One region of the Massilia sp. X63 genome, then DNA from elsewhere that is predicted to be linked to it. Evidence: riboswitches for the same ligand, from Rfam matches in the RefSeq annotation. Region 1 holds a riboswitch; the other holds the start of a gene.

Evidence for each region. A riboswitch is a leader RNA that binds a small molecule or an ion and turns the genes downstream of it on or off. The one in region 1 is predicted to bind thiamine pyrophosphate.
Region 2: it holds a riboswitch for thiamine pyrophosphate, as region 1 does, so the genes downstream of both, AB3347_RS15440 (TonB-dependent siderophore receptor) here and thiC (phosphomethylpyrimidine synthase ThiC) in region 1, are expected to answer to the same signal.

What each region holds. Positions count from the first base shown of each region.
Region 1 covers NZ_JBFTEF010000005.1:318,412-324,016, reverse strand. Annotated here, with positions in the region: gene AB3347_RS12890 (valine--tRNA ligase) at 1-2,267, opposite strand, end outside; TPP riboswitch at 2,389-2,494, shown strand; gene thiC (phosphomethylpyrimidine synthase ThiC) at 2,564-4,477, shown strand; gene thiS (sulfur carrier protein ThiS) at 4,477-4,680, shown strand; gene AB3347_RS12875 (thiazole synthase) at 4,818-5,605, shown strand, end outside.
Region 2 covers NZ_JBFTEF010000007.1:102,675-108,279, reverse strand. Annotated here, with positions in the region: gene AB3347_RS15445 (HDOD domain-containing protein) at 79-948, shown strand; gene AB3347_RS15440 (TonB-dependent siderophore receptor) at 1,001-3,130, opposite strand; TPP riboswitch at 3,222-3,330, opposite strand; gene AB3347_RS15435 (DUF535 family protein) at 3,437-4,408, opposite strand; gene AB3347_RS15430 (glutathione S-transferase) at 4,752-5,459, shown strand; gene AB3347_RS15425 (MFS transporter) at 5,475-5,605, opposite strand, start outside.

The sequences.
Region 1 (5,605 bases):
CCCTTGCCGGCCAGCGGCGCGATCGCCTGCCACAGGGCTTCGGTGACGAAGGGGATGATCGGGTGCGCCAGGCGCAGCACCACCTCCAGCACGCGCAGCAGGGTGTGGCGGGTGGCGCGCTGCTGCGCTTCCGTGCCCTGCTGGACCGAGACCTTGGCCAGCTCCAGGTACCAGTCGCAGTACTCGTACCAGACGAAGTTGTAGATGCTGCTCGCGATGTTGTCGAAGCGGTAGTCGGCGAAGCCCTTGGCCACGTCCAGCTCGACGCGGTTCATCAGCGAGACGATCCAGCGGTCGGCCTGCGACAGGTCTTCGGGTTGCGGCTGGCTGCAGTCCTTGCCTTCCGTGTTCATCATCACGAAACGGGTGGCGTTCCACAGCTTGTTGCAGAAGTTGCGGTAGCCCTCGCAGCGGCCGAGGTCGAAGTTGATGTTGCGGCCCAGCGAAGCGTAGCTGGCCATGGTGAAGCGCACGGCGTCGGTGCCGAAGGCCGCGATCCCTTCCGGGAATTCCTTGCGGGTGGCCTTGGCGATCTTCTCGGCGGCGCGCGGGTCCATCAGGCCGGTGGTGCGCTTGGCCACCAGCGACTCGACGTCGATGCCGTCGATCAGGTCGATCGGGTCGAGCGTGTTGCCCTTCGACTTGGACATCTTCTGGCCCTGGCTGTCGCGCACCAGGCCGTGCACGTACACGGTCTCGAACGGCACCTTGCCGGTGAAGTGGGTCGTCATCATCACCATGCGGGCGACCCAGAAGAAGATGATGTCGAAGCCGGTCACCAGCACCGAGGACGGCAGGAAGTGCTTCATGTCCGGGGTCTGTTCCGGCCAGCCCATGGTCGAGAAGGGCACCAGGGCCGACGAGAACCAGGTGTCGAGCACGTCGTCGTCGCGGCGCAGGGCGCCGGTGATGCCTTGCTCGGCGGCCTTGGCGCGCGCTTCCTCTTCGCTGCGGGCGACCACGATGTTGCCTTCGTCGTCATACCAGGCCGGGATGCGGTGGCCCCACCACAGCTGGCGCGAGATGCACCAGTCCTGGATGTTGCCCAGCCACTGGTTGTAAGTCGTGGTCCAGTTCTCCGGCACGAACTTGATCTCGCCGTTCGCGACCTTTTCCAGGGCGACGTCGGTGATCGACTTGCCCGGATTGAAGGTGCCTTCCGGCGCCGGCTTGCTCATGGCGACGAACCACTGGTCGGTCAGCATCGGCTCGATGACGACGCCGGTGCGGTCGCCGCGCGGCACCATCAGCTTGTGCGGCTTGACCTGTTCCAGCAGGCCTTGCGCGTCGAGGTCGGCGACGATCTGCTTGCGCGCGGCGAAGCGGTCCAGGCCCTGGTACTGGCTCGGGCCGTTTTCGTTGATCTTGGCGTCGAGCGTGAAGATGTTGATCGGGTTGATGCCGGCGCGCTGGCCGACCGCGTAGTCGTTGAAGTCGTGGGCCGGGGTGATCTTGACGCAGCCGGTGCCGAATTCCTTGTCGACGTAGCTGTCGGCGATGACCGGGATCTGGCGGCCGGTCAGCGGCAGGCTCAGGAGCTTGCCGTGCAGGTGCAGGTAGCGCTCGTCGGTCGGGTCCACGGCCACGGCGACGTCGCCCAGCAGGGTTTCCGGACGGGTGGTGGCGACCGTCAGGTGGCCCGAGCCGTCTGCGAGCGGGTACTTGATGTACCACATCGAGCCGTCTTCTTCCTGCGAATCGACTTCCAGGTCCGAGACCGCCGTGCCCAGCACCGGATCCCAGTTGACCAGGCGCTTGCCGCGGTAGATCAGGCCCTGCTCGTACAGGCGCACGAAGACTTCCGACACGACCTTCGAGCGGGTCTCGTCCATGGTGAAGTATTCGCGCTTCCAGTCGGGCGAGGTGCCCATGCGGCGCATCTGGCCGGTGATGGTGTTGCCCGACTTTTCCTTCCACTCCCAGACCTTCTCGACGAAGGCTTCGCGGCCGAGGTCGTGGCGCGAGATCTTCTGGGCGTCGAGCTGGCGCTCGACCACGATCTGGGTGGCGATGCCGGCGTGGTCGGTGCCCGGGATCCAGGCGGTGTTATAGCCGCGCATGCGGTAGTAGCGGGTCAGGCCATCCATGATGGTCTGGTTGAAGGCATGGCCCATGTGCAGGGTGCCCGTCACGTTCGGCGGCGGCAGCTGGATGCTGAACGACGGCTTGCCGTCCTCCATGGTGGCGGTGAAGTAACCGCGCTGTTCCCACTCGGTGCGCCAGTATTGTTCAATGTCTGCGGGCTCGAAAGACTTGGCAAGTTCCATGATGTGGTCAACTAAAGGATATTAAATGCGTTGGAAACGCAAAAAAGCGTTTTGCGAAAAGAACCATTATAGAGCAGTCCGCGCTATAATCCGGCCCGCTGCCTCCGGGAACCCGGTAGGCGGCACACGCTAGGGGTCCTGCTGTCGCAAACACGACACGCGGGTGAGAAATACCCTCCGAACCTGATCTGGATAATGCCAGCGAAGGGAAGCAGCCAGAACACACGGCCAGGGCGCGCACGCGCCCGCCCGGCCGCACCTGGCACACTCCTTTGCTGGCTCCGCAAAGGAGCCACATGAACGCAGCACTCAAGTTTGAAGCCGCGACCGCCACAGTCGACGCAGCGGCGATCGAACCCTTCCCGAATTCCCGCAAGGTCTACATCGAAGGCAGCCGGCCCGACATCCGCGTGCCGATGCGCGAGATCGCGCAGTCGCCCACGCCCGACGGCTTCGGCGGCGAAGCCAATCCGCCGCTGTTCGTGTACGACACCTCGGGACCGTACACCGACCCGGCCGCGCGGATCGACGTGCGCCGCGGGCTGGCGACGCCACGCCTGCCGTGGATCCTCGAGCGCGGCGATACGCTCGAGCTGCCGGGACCGACATCCAGCTACGGCCAGGCGCGCCTGCTCGACCCCGCATTGGCGGCCCTGCGTTTCGAGCTGCAGCGCACGCCGCGCCGCGCGCGGGCCGGGCGCAACGTCACCCAGATGCACTACGCGCGCGCTGGGCTGGTGACGCCCGAGATGGAATTCGTCGCCCTGCGCGAGAACCTGCGCCGCAAGGAATACCTGGCTGCGCTGGTCGAATCGGGCCCGCTGGGCGAGCGCATGGCCGGCCTGCTGGCGCGCCAGCATCCGGGCCAGTCCTTCGGCGCCGCGGTGCCGTGCGAGATCACGCCCGAGTTCGTGCGCGACGAGGTGGCGCGCGGCCGCGCCATCATCCCGGCCAACATCAACCACCCGGAAGTGGAGCCGATGATCATCGGCCGCAATTTCCTGGTGAAGGTCAACGCCAACATCGGCAATTCGGCGGTCACGTCCTCGATCGGCGAGGAAGTGGAGAAGATGACCTGGGCGATCCGCTGGGGCGCCGACAACGTGATGGACCTCTCCACCGGCAAGCACATCCACGAGACGCGCGAATGGATCATCCGCAACTCGCCGGTGCCGATCGGGACGGTACCGATCTACCAGGCGCTGGAAAAGGTCGGCGGCAAAGCCGAGGAACTCACTTGGGAGATCTACCGCGACACCCTGATCGAGCAGGCCGAGCAGGGCGTGGACTACTTCACCATCCACGCCGGCGTGCGCCTGGCCTACGTGCCGCTGACGGCCAAGCGGCTGACGGGGATCGTCTCGCGCGGTGGCTCGATCATGGCCAAGTGGTGCCTGGCGCACCACAAGGAATCCTTCCTGTACACGCATTTCGAAGAGATCTGCGCCATCATGAAGGCCTACGACGTGTCCTTCAGCCTGGGCGACGGCCTGCGCCCGGGCTCGATCTATGACGCCAACGACGAAGCCCAGCTGGCCGAACTGCGCACCTTGGGCGAGCTCACGCAAGTCGCCTGGAAGCATGACGTGCAGACCATGATCGAAGGCCCCGGCCACGTGCCGCTGCACCTGATCAAGGAGAACATGGACCTGCAGCTGGACCACTGCAGCGAGGCGCCGTTCTACACCCTGGGACCGCTCACCACCGACATCGCGCCCGGCTACGACCACATCACTTCGGGCATCGGCGCCGCCACCATCGGCTGGTACGGCACCGCCATGCTGTGCTACGTCACGCCCAAGGAGCACCTGGGCCTGCCCGACAAGCAGGACGTCAAGGACGGCATCATCACCTACAAGATCGCGGCCCACGCGGCCGACCTGGCCAAGGGCCATCCGGGTGCGCAGATGCGCGACAACGCGCTGTCGAAGGCGCGCTTCGAGTTCCGCTGGCAAGACCAGTTCAACCTCGGCCTGGACCCGGACAAGGCGCGCGCCTTCCACGACGAGACCCTGCCCAAGGAATCGAGCAAGCTAGCCCATTTCTGCTCGATGTGCGGCCCGCATTTCTGCTCGATGAAGATCACCCAGGAAGTGCGCGAGTACGCCGCCGGCAAGGGCGTGGCCGAACAAAGCGCGCTGGCCGCCGGCATGGAAGAAAAGGCGATCGAGTTCGTACGCGGCGGCGCCAAGCTATACCGGGAGGTCTGATGACGGAGATCGAACTGAACGGCGTGCCTTACTGCCTGCCGGCCGGGCACTCGCTGCTCGACCTGGCCGGCCAGATCGGCGTGGCGGAGCAGGCGGTGGCCGTGGCGGTCAACCGCGAAGTGGTGCCGCGCGCTCAGTGGCCGCAGCGGCAGTTACAAGCCCGCGACCGGGTGGACATCGTGCGCGCCATCGGCGGCGGCTAAGGTTTTCCGTAGGGTGGGCGGCTTCGCCGCCCACGCGGTGACAGGAGGCGCCTCCGGTTTCGTACCGGATGATCTCGCTGCCAACGATCACCGCGTGGGCGGGAGACCCGCCCACCCTACAAAACATGGAGATAGCAATGAACGTAGTTGAAGAAAAAGATAGCCTCACCATCGCCGGCCGCCGGTATGGCTCGCGCCTGCTGGTCGGCAGCGGCAAGTACCGCGACCTGGCGCAGACGCGTGCGGCTACGCTGGCGGCGGGCGCCGAGATCGTCACCGTGGCGATCCGCCGCGTAAACATCGGCCAGGACCCGCACGCGCCCAGCCTGCTGGACGTGCTGCCCCCCGATGAATTCACCATCCTGCCCAACACCGCCGGCTGCTACACCGCCAAGGACGCGGTCTACACGCTGCAGATGGCGCGCGAACTGCTGGGCGGGCGCAAGCTCGTCAAGCTCGAAGTGCTGGGCGACGAAAAGAGCCTGTTCCCGCAGATGCCGGAGACCATCAAGGCCGCCGAGGTGCTGGTGCGCGAGGGTTTCGACGTGATGGTCTACTGCAGCGACGATCCGGTGCAGGCCCGCATCCTGCAGGAGATCGGCGTTGTCGCCGTGATGCCGCTGGCCTCGCTGATCGGCTCGGGCATGGGCATCCTCAACCCATGGAACCTGAGGCTCATCATCGAGCAGGCCACGGTGCCGGTGCTGGTCGACGCCGGCGTCGGCACGGCCTCGGATGCGGCCATCGCGATGGAGCTCGGCTGCGACGGCGTCTTGATGAACACCGCCATCGCGGCGGCAGGCGACCCGGTGCGCATGGCGCGCGCGATGCGCCACGCCGTCATCGCCGGGCGCGAAGCCCATCTGGCCGGGCGCATGCCGAAACGCTTTTCGGCCTCGCCCTCGTCGCCGGTCGAGGGCGTGGC
Region 2 (5,605 bases), on a different contig from region 1:
CGCCTGCTGGGCGGTACGGAGAAGGAAACCGCTAACGCGGCGAGCGCAGGCTTGGCTGCGGCAGCGGATGAGCAAGACATGGCGGCGGAAGTCGATGCCGCGTTCTACCGCTGGCTGGTAGCATCCAGCGGCACCACCGCCAGTCCGGAGCTGGAGCAACAGGTCCTCGACCGGGTGCGCGGCCTGGCGGACGATCCCGAGAACGCGTCCGGCCTGGTGCCGCGCGTGCCGGAACTGGTGTCGCAGCTGCTCGGCGCCTTGTCGGACGAGAACATCTCCACCGCCGCGCTGTCGGCCGAGGTGGGGCGCGACCTGGTGCTGGTGGCCGAGGTGATCCGCGAGGCCAACAGCGCCTACTATCGCCCGGCCAAGCCGATCGAGACGCTCGAGGGCGCGGTCACGATGCTGGGCCTGAACGGCCTGCGCATGCTGCTGGCGCGGATTGCGATCCGGCCGCTGGTCCGGGTGAAGGTGCAGGGCGTGGCGCGCCAGGTGGCCCCGAACGTCTGGCGCCACTCCGAGCGCTGTGCCTTTGCCGCCAGCGTGATGGCGCCGGGCTTGTCGGCGGGCGTGTTCGAATCCTACCTGGCCGGCCTGATGCAGAACGTCGGGCTGCAGGTGGCGTTCCAGGTGGCCGACCGCATCTGCGAAGGCAAGGTGCCGAGGGCGGGCAGCTTCGGGCTGGAACTGTTCGCCGCCAGCCGCCGGCTGTCGTCGGTGATCGCGCAGCACTGGGACTTTCCGCCGGAGGTGGTCGAGGCGATCGCATGCGTGGGCGAGGCCGACGCGCCGCACCTGGCGCAGGCCCTGGCCCAGGGCGACCGCATCGCCAAGCTGCGCCTGCTGCTCGACGCGGGCGTGATCGAGCCGGAGGACAGCTTCGTCAGTGCGGGCCTGAATGGCTTCCAGCGGCGCTGCCTGGGCAAGCTGGCGGAACTGGCCGACTGAGGAATCCCATATCGGAGGGTGGCCGGCTGCGCCGGCCACCCTACAGGACCACCTAGAAGTCGAACTGCGCCGACACCCGGAAGGTGCGCGGCGCGCCCGGCAGCAGGTAGCCGCCCAGCGACTGCGTCACGTCGCGCCAGTAGAACTTGTCGAACACATTGTCCACGCGGGCGCGCAGGACGGTCGCGACGCCGCCCACGCGCAGCGCGTACGAGGCGCCCAGCGCGGCCACGTGGTAGCCCGGCACGATCGCGCGGTTGGCCGGATCGAAGGCCTTGCTGCCGGCGTACTGCCAGGTGGCGTCGACCTTCAGGCCGGCGACCGCCGGCACCGCGTATTCCAGCCAGGCGGTCGAACGGAATTCCGGCACGTTGGTCACGCGCTTGCCTTCCACGCTGGCGTCGCCGGTGCCGCTCTGCTCGGCGTCGAGCGCCATCAGCGACAGGCTGTAGTTCAGGTCGGGATTCAGCTTGCCCTGGGCCGCCAGTTCGAGGCCGCGGTGGCGCTGCTCGCCGGCGCGCACGAAGTCATTGGCGGCGTCGACGTACTCCAGGCCCTGCTTGACGTCGAAGAGTGCGGCCGACAGCATCATCGCGTTGTTGACCACACCCTTGACGCCGACCTCGACCTGCTTCGAGCGGCCCGGCGGCAGCACGCTGCCTTCGTTGGCGGTGCCCATCTCGGCGATGCCGCCATGCTGCAGGCCGTGGCTCAGCGAGCCGTAGACGCGCCAGTCGCGCGCCGGCGCGTAGACCAGCGCCACGCTCGGCAGCACGAAGCTGTCTTTCGCATGCACCCAGCCTTGCTCGATCTCGGCCAGCTCGTCGCGCTTGAGCTTTACCCAGCGCAGGCCGGCGTGCAGCGTCAGCTTGTCGGACAGGGTGGCCACATCCTGCGCGAACAGCGCCGTCTCGCGGTCGCTGCGGCGTTCCATCACCGGGCCGGTGCGCGGGTTGCCCGGAGCCGGGTCGACGGCCCGGTTGTGCCAGATGTTGCTGTAGCCGGCGTAGTCGTAGACGTATTCGCCGTAGCTGTCGTGACGTTCCGACAGCGCGGCGCCGACCGTCAGCTGGTGGCGCACCGCGCCGGTATCCAGGCGGCCCTGCAGCATCGCCTGGACGCCCCACGGGGACTTGCGCTCACCCACGCTCTGGTAGTCGTAGACGTCGTAGTCGCCGTTCGCGCAGTAGCCCGGATAGTAGCCGTCGCCCTCGTTGCTGCAGCCGTAGGGGAAGGCGGTATAGTCGTCGCGCTTGAACCAGTGCTTGTTGGCCTTGACCGTCGCGGTCCAGCCGGGATTCAGACGGTATTCGAAGCGCAGGCCCAGGTTACTGCTGTCGGTTGCCACCGGCTTGGTCCAGGGCTGGTCGTTCAGCAGGGTCTTGGCCGATACGCCGGTCGGCAGGACTTCGTTGCGCAGCAGCTGGTAGCCGGGCGCCGTGATCTGCGCCTTGTGCTGGTGGTCGAGGTCGAGCTGAAGCAGGGCGCTCGGCGTGATCTGCCAGTCGAAGGCGCCGGACACGAACTGGCGCTCGCCATCGGCGCCGCGCACATAGGACTTGATGTCCTCGGCGGCCGCGTTGAGCCGATAGCCGAAGCGGCGGTCCTCGCTGCGGCCGCCCAGGTCGATCGCGCCGTGCACGGTGCCGCGCTCGCTCACTTCCAGCAGGGCCGAGCGCAGCGGCGCATCGGTCGGGCGCTTGGTGACGAAGTTGACCATGCCGCCGGGCGCCGCGACCCCGGCTTGCAGGCCGGCCAGGCCGCGCAGCACTTCGATGCGTTCCTTGTTTTCCAGCGGGATCTGGGCGTCGGCGGGAATCGCGATGCCGTCCTTGCGGTAGCTGCTGGCGTTGTCGAGAGCGAAGCCGCGGATCGAGAACTGCTCGGCGTAGCCGACCGCGTTGTAGGCGTCGCCGATCGAGGCGTCGTAGCGCGCCGCGTCGGTCACGTTGCGGATCGACAGGTCCAGCATCCGGGTGCGTTCGATGGCGGTGATCGAGGCCGGGGTGTCGAGCAGCGGCGTGTCGTTGAAGCCGCCGATGCCGGCGCGGTCGCTGGCGACCCAGCGGCTGCCGGTGACGACGACCGAGGGCACGGCCTCGGTCTGTTGTGCGGATGCAGTAGTGGAGAAAGCCTGCAGGATGGCGCAGGCAAGAACGGACTGTTTCAGCTTGGAAGTCATGGTTTGCTCGTTATCGCGCGCCACGTCGAGCATGGCGCGCTGCTTTTAATAAAAAAGCCGGAGCCAACGTGGGGGAAGGGCAAACAAGAATGGGAACTGCGTTGCGCTTTCCTTCGCTGGCATTATCCAGATCAGGTACGAAGGGTATCTCTCACCCGGCAGCGCGCTGTGTGCGCGCGCCAGGACCCCTAGCGAGGCGGCAGTGTACCACGGACCCGGACGGGTGTGGTGGGAATGGCAATGGCGGGCTTGCCCGGCGTCAGTCGCGCCTCCGCGCCGGCGGCCGCGCCAGGGCGTGGCGCCGGGTCAGGCCTCGGCGGTGGCCGGCGCGGTCGCCGCGTGGGTCTGCTTGCTGGCGGCCGGCGCCATGTGGCGCAGCAGGATGCTGCGGGTGGAGTCGCCGATGGCGCGCCAGAATTCGCGGCGCTGGGCGGCGCGCTTGCGGTGCTTGGACGGCATCTCGGACAGCGGCTTGAGGTAGAAGGGCAGGCGGATCAGGTAGCTGCGGCCCGGCATCTCGATGCCGCCGAGGATCTTCCAGAAGCCGTCGTAGGCGTTCTCGAAGTGCTTCACGTCGAGCGGATTGTAGGCGATGTGCGAGGTGCACTTGATGGCCACCACCTGGTCGATGCCCAGCGCCTGCGCCACGCCCTGCATCGCGGCGAAGCAGAAAAAGCTCGGCGAGTTGTTGGGGAAGGCGGCTTCGAAGGCGTCGAAGGCGGCGCCGGAGTCGGTCCAGCGTCCCTGGTTGCGCGTGACGAAGGGCACGGTGGGCAGGTCGACGCCGGCCAGCTGGCCGTCGACCCAGGTATAGGACAGGCGGTGCAGGTAATTGCCGTCGGCGACCAGCGAGATGGTGAGGTCGCCCTCGGCGTCGTGGCGCGGCGCCATCTCGAGGCGCAGAAGGAAACTGTGCTCGCCCTTGTCGTCCTGCGACAGGTGCTGCCAGAGCGTGAGCCCGCCGCCGCCGTAGACCGCCTGGTGGTAGGCATTCCCGAAGGCGGCGTCCTCGAAGCGGTAGTGCGACAGCACGCACTGCACGCGCTGGCGGGCGCTCAGGTCGCTGGACAGGTAGTTGCGGTGGCTCAGGTGGTGGAACAGGTCGTCGTTGGGCGCGGCCGCGACGAAGCGGCGCACCAGGTCGAGGCGGCACAGGGCCTGGTGCTCGCGCCAGTAGCGCAGCACGCGCAGGCTGCGCACGATGCTGAGGATCCAGGACGCGGGGGTGTACTGGCTGCGGCGCGCAATCCAGTGCTTGGTCAGGTGAGCGAAGATCATGGGAGCGCTCCAGTCGGCATAGGTCGGCGTAAAGTTGCTGGCGCCGGGATGGCGCCATCGTCTTTATCTTCGATGCCCGCCGGGATGACGGGCTTGCACGTCAGAAATCACATTCTGCCATGCAATAGCCGGGATTGCTAACTGGAACCGGGACGTGTCAGGGTCAGGTGAAGGAAACCGGGAAAGGTTGCGTTCATGGTGTCTCTCTCGTAGATGACTTTGTGTCGTTTGCGACTTTTTGTTTTCGCCTGACGGGCAAACAAGATTACCATGTTTGTGCGGCGACACGCTTCCGATTCATCATCGATAATTGCGCCAGACCGAACCAGACCGGAGGTGCAAGATGGCGTATGAACTTTTTTACTGGCCGGGTATCCAGGGACGCGGCGAGTTCGTTCGCCTTGCCCTGGAGGAAGCCGGGGCCGAGTACGTGGACGTGTCGCGCCGCGAGGGCGGCATGGACCTGCTGCTGTCGGCGCTCGAGACCGAAGCCCATCCCTCGTTCGCCCCGCCGTTCCTGCGCGCGGGCGAACTGACCATCGGCCAGGTCGCCAACATCCTGCTGTACCTCGGCGAGCAGCACGGCCTGGCGCCGCGCACCGATCCCGGCCGTCTCTGGACCCACCAGCTGCAACTGACCATCGCCGACCTGGTCACCGAGATCCACGACACCCACCATCCGATCGCCACCTCGCTCTACTACGAAGACCAGAAGCCGGAAGCGCAGCGGCGCGCCGCCGACTTCATCGAGACCCGCCTGCCGAAGTTCTTCGGCTATTTTTCTCGCCTGCTCAGCAATCCGGAGCCGCGCGACTGGCTGGTGGGCGACAAGCCGACCTATGCCGACCTGTCGCTGTTCCAGGTAATCGACGGCTTGCGCCATGCCTTCCCGAACGCGATGAAGCGGCTCGAAGGCGAGTACCCGGCCTTGGCCGCGCTGCGCGACCGCGTCGCGGCGCGTCCCAACATCGCGGCCTATCTGGCCTCGGCGCGCCGCATTCCGTTCAACCAGAACGGGATCTTCCGCCACTATCCCGAGCTGGACGAGTAGCCCTTCCCCTGCACCTCAATGGCTGGCCAGGACGCGGCCGGCCCTGGCCTTGGCCGGCACGCCGTCGCGGCGGTCCAGCCGGCGCGCCAGCGTGGTGAGTCCGAACGCGCCGGCGACGATCAGGGCACCGATCGGCGGCGTGGCCA